Regions from separate parts of the Vibrio sp. R10-SG3-ISO3 genome, predicted to be linked through region 1. Evidence: predicted binding sites of a transcription regulator. Region 1 holds the regulator's gene; the other holds the start of a gene.
The links. Region 1 encodes PurR, which represses purine synthesis genes. Its sites were predicted from a motif close to TNANGNAAACGTTTNCNTNA; they were not measured.
Positions count from the first base shown of each region.

Region 1 (3,369 bases):
CATGCCAGAGACACCTAACGCCCAGATTTCCGACCCTTTATCTCCCGCCGAAAAAGAGCAGCGCGCCTTTGATGAGCAACGCGCCGAGCTCTACTGGTGGTTTTCGAGCGTGTTTGCCAAAGAGCTCTCAGAGCAAGAGCTGGCCCAATATCATTCGGTGGACACACGTACCTTTCTGACGGGACTTGCACAAACCCCTGAGCTTAACGTAGCCGCAGACAGGCTCATCGATGCATTGAACCGATTGCAAGACAGGCCAGATGCTCAGTTGGAACTATCAGCCGACTATTGCGACCTGTTTTTAAAATCCGACCGAGACAGCGCGTTGCCTTACGCCTCTGTCTACTTAGATGAATCCGGACTGCTCAATGGGGAGCCCGCCAAACAGATGGACACTCTGCTCCAACAACATGGCGTGGCCGTGCATTCAGGGCTCAATGAACCTTCTGATCATCTCGCGATAGAGTTGGATTTTTTAGGTAACCTGATTGTGCGCGGCGCTCATGCAGCAGAGCAGACGGCAGGCGACACGCATCTCGCCTACCAAGAGCAAGCCGATTTTATTGAGCAGCATCTACTCCCTTGGATTGAGAGGTTTGCCGAGCGCTGCCAGCGCCTCGACACATTCGGCTTCTATGCGGCGCTGTCGTCGCTATTGTGCGCGTTCATTCAATTGGATAAAGCCTACCTGCAAGGCGATAGCGATTAAGCCCATACAAAAGGTGTGGCGAGATCCCAAAGGCGGGTTTTTTATTTGCCCAAATCGACGTTGCGGACTACAATCCGGTCCGCAAACGATAAAACTAATAAATACAAACCGCTTTTTGAGGGCGGTTTTTGTGTTTCTGATACTTTCTGTCTACATACTCTAAACTTTGTATAGACTTTACTTTTATAGACTTAACTTTTCATAGAATAGTAGGCAGTCATCGACAGGACAAAACCATATGGCCACGATTAAAGACGTCGCTCGCTTAGCGGGTGTCTCGACCACCACTGTATCCCATGTGATCAACAAAACACGCTTTGTCGCTGAAGCCACGCAAGAAAAAGTGATGGAAGCGGTTCAAGAGTTGAACTATGCCCCAAGTGCCGTTGCACGCAGCCTGAAATGTAACTCGACACGCACAATAGGCATGCTGGTTACTCAATCGACCAACCTTTTCTTCTCGGAAGTGATCGACGGGGTTGAGAGCTACTGCTACCGTCAAGGCTACACCTTGATCTTGTGTAACACTGGCGGCATCTACGAGAAACAACGTGACTACATTCGCATGCTGGCGGAAAAGCGCGTTGATGGCATCTTAGTGATGTGTTCAGATTTGACCGAAGAGTTGAGCGAAATGCTTGACCGTCATAAAGACATCCCTAAGGTGGTGATGGATTGGGGCCCGGAAAGCTCACAAGCCGATAAAATCATCGACAACTCGGAAGAAGGCGGCTACCTCGCAACAAAATACCTGATTGATCACGGCCACAAGCGCATTGCTTGCTTGAGTGGGCATTTTGAAAAAGCGGCCTGCCAAGAACGCATCCAAGGCTTTAAGCGCGCAATGAACGAGTCGGGTTTGAGCGTCAACGAAGATTGGATCTTAGAAGGTAACTTTGAGTGCGATACCGCCGTGCTTGCCGCGGACAAAATCGTCGCCATGGACGAAAAGCCAACCGCAGTATTCTGTTTCAACGATACGATGGCGCTCGGTTTGATGAGCCGTTTACAGCAAAAAGGCATTCGTATTCCAGAAGACATGTCGGTCATTGGTTATGACAACATTGAGCTAGCCGAGTACTTTTCACCACCGCTAACGACGGTTCACCAGCCGAAGCGCCGTGTGGGTAAAAACGCATTTGAGATTTTGCTCGAACGTATTAAAGACAAAGAGCATGAAAAACGTATTTTTGAAATGCACCCAGAAATCGTCGAGCGCGATACCGTGGCGACGGTGAAATAGACCAACGAACAAGTTCAGCACATCACATCGACTAGCCCAGCGAGAATACTTCTCATCCGCTGGGCTTTATTCTCTCGGTAACACCCCTCTATTTTATGAACTAAGATCACATTTAACCCATCAAAACGTGATGTTTAGCCCATAAATTATTTATGCTTATTATGTTCGACGAATGCCACGAACAGGGCAAACCATTTCGAAAGGATGGGACGCAAAGCTTCCGGCCTGTTGCAGCCACTCAACTATTTCAACGTTGATGACTGCTTGGTAGCGGGGTTGCCGATGGCAAATGTGCACTTCGTAATTCTTTATCAAAAGCAAAGAATACAATGAGTTAAACGTTGCGCGCGCATTATGCGCTCACACCGTGAGTAGGATTATTCTTTTATGAGCCAGAATGACACCCTACTGACACAAAACCTGCATATTTTTGCTAATCTCTCGGACCTGAATTTGGTGGCGTATTGTAATACACCGAGAATAACAGCATGGATAAACCAATTTTAAAAGACTCAATGGGATTGTTTGAACCATTGGGCAAGATCAAGTCTCGCTCAATGTTTGGTGGATTCGGAATCTTCGCTGATGACACCATGTTTGCCCTCGTGGTAAATGACAAACTTCACATACGCGCCGACGACTCGTTGGCCCAACAGTTTAATGCTCAGGGACTCGAGCCATACGTGTATAAAAAGCGTGGTTTCCCTGTGGTCACCAAATACTACGCCCTTGGCCATGACTGGGATCAGGATGTCGCTCAGACTATTGCGATGGCAAACACTGCACTAGAGGCGGCCAACAAAGACAAGCAGCGTCAAACCAACGCCAGACCAACGCGCCTGAAAGATCTGCCGAACTTGCGTCTAGCGACCGAGCGAATGCTCAAGAAAGCGGGTATCGACAGTGTCTCCCGTTTGGAGCAGACGGGCGCAGTGGAAGCGTATAAAGCGATTCGTTCCACACACTCTGCCGACGTCAGCATCGACCTGCTGTGGGCACTTGAGGGGGCAATTAAAGGCACGCACTGGTCTGTGGTCCCTCAAGCAAGACGCGACGAGCTCCTGAATCAGCTGCAAAGCTAGTCAGCGATAGCGTTCAGTAATTCCAATCCCCGTCTCAAGCCAGCCCAACACCGCTGGCTTGAGACGTTTTTAGCCGATGCTTTTCTAGCGTTTCCATTCCTTCGTCATAGAATCCAACGTATTTTTCCCTTTAGGGCGAAATTTTTTACTGGCTTTTTGGTTCATATCTAACAATGATCAATGATGATGTTTTCAAAGGGATCCATATGAACAAGAAACTGCTTTTAGGTATTGGTTTGCTCGCTCTGATTGTGTTTTTAGGCGCAAACTTTGGTCAATACCTGACACTTGATAACGCCAAAGCCCAGCAGCAAGCGCTGGCTGAAATCATTGAC
Region 1 covers NZ_JCBDHE010000017.1:162,256-165,624, reverse strand. Annotated here, with positions in the region: gene torD (molecular chaperone TorD) at 2-709, shown strand; gene purR (HTH-type transcriptional repressor PurR) at 948-1,952, shown strand; cyclic di-GMP riboswitch class I at 2,128-2,236, shown strand; gene AC6R1A_RS04875 (TfoX/Sxy family DNA transformation protein) at 2,441-3,034, shown strand; gene AC6R1A_RS04870 (TVP38/TMEM64 family protein) at 3,241-3,369, shown strand, end outside.

Region 2 (3,369 bases), on a different contig from region 1:
AACATTGAATGTGTAAGAACGTAAACAGCTTTCCGAATTAAAGAATTTGCTTGGCGACCATAGCGATTTGGACCCACCTGATTCCATGCCGAACTCAGAAGTGAAACGAATTAGCGCCGATGGTAGTGTGGGGTTTCCCCATGTGAGAGTAGGACATCGCCAGGCTTTGAACATTATCTGTTTGAAGCACGTTTTAGATAAGACTTTAAATAGACCACTGCGGAGTGGTAGTTCAGTTGGTTAGAATACCGGCCTGTCACGCCGGGGGTCGCGGGTTCGAGTCCCGTCCACTCCGCCACTTATTAGAAAGCCCAGTCGAAAGACTGGGCTTTTTTACGTTTAACGCTCCCGAAAGTTCTGTGCACTTTTTCGCGGGCCGGAATGCCGGACCATCGAGTCCCACTTCGCCACTTATACTAAGCCTTAGTCGAAAGACTGAGGCTTTTTTACGTTTAACGCTCCTGAAAGTGCTGGGTTCGTCTGCTCGACGGTTTTATACAGACAAGAAAAAGCCAGCACGTTGGCTGGCTTCGAAGAGAGGGCTGACGAGATTAAAGAATAATGTCTCGTACTTCAGGATCTTTGCGTTCTAGGTAGTGTGTCGATTTAATGCGACGAATGGTGCGGCAGCGTCCACGGATCAGTAAGGTTTCTGTGGTGGCGATGTTACCTTGGCGGGTAATGCCCTCAAGCAGGTCACCTTTGGTGATGCCAGTGGCAGAAAAGACGACGTTATCGCTGCGAGCCATCTCTTCCATAGTCAGCACAACATTGGCTGTCACGCCCATTTCTTCGCAACGTTTTAGCTCAGCAGCGCCGTAGATGCGGTTTTCTTCGCTATCACCTTTAACTTCATGTCTAGGTAGCAAACGGCCATGCATATCACCATCGAGTGCACGGATCACAGCGGCAGACACCACACCTTCTGGTGCGCCGCCAATGCAGTACATCATGTCGACTTCACTGTCAGGCAGGCAGGTAAGAATGGAGGCGGCCACGTCACCATCAGGTACGGCAAAAACGCGTACCCCCATTGCTTGCATCTCAGCAATCACCTTATCGTGACGCGGTTTTGCTAAGGTGATCACCACAAGTCGATCGAGCGGCTTGTTGAGCGCTTCAGCGACGTTAATAAGGTTCTCTTTGAGTGGTTTATTGAGGTCGATACAGCCTTTTGCGCCTGGCCCCACAACCAGTTTTTCCATGTACATATCTGGGGCTTTTAAGAAGCTGCCTTTTTCACCTGCGGCCAGAACAGCCAGCGCATTGGACTGGCCCATGGCTGTCATGCGGGTCCCTTCAATTGGGTCAACCGCGATATCGACACAATCACCACCTGTCCCTACTTTTTCACCGATATACAGCATAGGCGCATCATCGATCTCGCCTTCACCAATGACAATCTCACCTTCGATTTCTGTTTTATTAAGCAGGGTACGCATCACTTCGACAGCGGCACCGTCGGCGGCGTTCTTATCGCCACGGCCAAGCCATTTATAACCCGCTAGGGCTGCGCCTTCGGTAATTCTAGAGAATGCCATTGCTAAATCGCGTTTCATGATGACTCCAACTGGTAGGAAAAACTGAACAAAATTAAATCGCCGCGATTTTAGCACATCACTAGGGAAACGTTTGCCTTTTTGGTTCAGCAGGGTTGAACTGGATCAAACCAGGGGCAGGAAAACGGGCGGAACTATTCATTCTTCTGGTCTTGTAAACTCTGAGTCAAATTGCGTTGTTTTTTTAATCGAATGACGCAGATTTGCAAATATAGGGCGTGTTTAAAGCGGCTTGGCTGAGTAGAATGGAAGGTAAATGGGTTTGTCATGTCGTATGACCCAACCATCCAGAGAATGATTAAAAAGGTAGGCAACGATGTCTTTTGAAGTACTAGAAAAACTAGAAGCAAAAATCCAAACCGCGGTTGATACTATCACTCTGCTTCAAATGGAAGTGGAAGAGCTTAAAGAAGAAAAGCAGAAGCTAGCAAATGAAGCGAACGAGCTGCGTACAAGCCGTGAAGAGTTGGTCGCGCAAAATCAGCAGATGCAGCAAGAACACACAGCATGGCAAGAGCGCATCCGCAGCTTGCTAGGTAAGATGGAAGACGTTGAGTAATCATCGTTTCTGTAGACTAAAAAGGGTTGGCACAGCGCCAACCCTTTTTGCTTTGGTATCTGTCAGATTAGACCTGAGGGCGCACGCCCAAAGTGTGGCAAAGTGCGTAGGTCATTTCGGCGCGGTTGAGAGTGTAGAAGTGGAAATCTTTCACACCTTCACGACTTAGGATACGCACCATGTCGATGGCTTGGCTCGCACCCACCAATTGGCGAGTGGTTGGGTCGTCATCCAGCCCTTCAAATTGTTTCGCCATCCAGCCAGGGACTTTGACGTTATTCTGCGCGGCAAAACGTGAAGCTTGTTTAAAGTTGGAAACAGGAAGGATGCCCGGAACAATTTCGACATCAATGCCAGCCGCAACACTGCGATCACGAAAGCGTAGGTAGCTCTCTACATCAAAAAAGAACTGAGTAATGGCGCGGTTTGCGCCTGCATCGACTTTGCGCTTGAGGTTCAGCAGATCCGACTGCGCACTTTTTGCTTCAGGGTGTACCTCGGGAAAGGCTGCAACAGAGATATCAAAGTCGTGACGTGATTTAAGCAGTTCCACGAGATCGGAGGCGTACATATCCGGTTTGCCACCACCAGGAGGAATATCACCGCGCAGTGCGACGATGCTTTCAATACCATTGTTCCAGTAATCGTCAGCAATCTGAATGAGCTCGTCACGGCTGGCATCGATACAAGTGAGATGAGGGGCAGCAATTAGGCCGGTCTCGGCTTTGATCTCTTTAATGATGGAGTGAGTGCGATCGCGCTCGCCGGAGTTGGCGCCGTAGGTAACAGAGACAAATTTAGGCTTTAGGGTTTTGAGGCGATGAACCGAGTTCCACAGCGTCTCTTCCATTTTTTCGCTGCTCGGAGGAAAGAACTCGAATGACACATTGATGTTGTTCGATAGCTCGGCAATATTTTGGTTTAAAGCGTCAATATGACTCGCGTGTGTGTATCCCATCTTTCTCTCTCCGTGTGGCGACCCTATCCGTAGGTAACTGCAGCCCCAACATTCAATTTGATTAAATCGACGTTTAGACGTCTATATGTCCACAGGATGTATTGAATACGTTTTAATGTCAACACTCCCACCATGAATTTTTTTCAAGTTCACAATGAGAGAATTTGAAGTGCGCGCAGAACGACGCCCGAATAAGAAAACAGGTTGCCGAAGCAACCTGTGAAACTAGAGAAAACTGGACAACAAGTTAAGGTCTGATTGAATCGCGCCTGAGGTCACTTCTCGACCCGCCC
Region 2 covers NZ_JCBDHE010000002.1:2,078-5,446, forward strand. Annotated here, with positions in the region: rRNA gene rrf (5S ribosomal RNA) at 50-165, shown strand; tRNA gene AC6R1A_RS00080 (tRNA-Asp) at 222-298, shown strand; gene glpX (class II fructose-bisphosphatase) at 552-1,559, opposite strand; gene zapB (cell division protein ZapB) at 1,876-2,118, shown strand; gene metF (methylenetetrahydrofolate reductase) at 2,186-3,076, opposite strand; gene AC6R1A_RS00100 (bifunctional aspartate kinase/homoserine dehydrogenase II) at 3,302-3,369, opposite strand, start outside.
Region 2: a site for PurR is predicted at 1,621-1,640, ahead of glpX (class II fructose-bisphosphatase). Genes of this name have one in related genera too.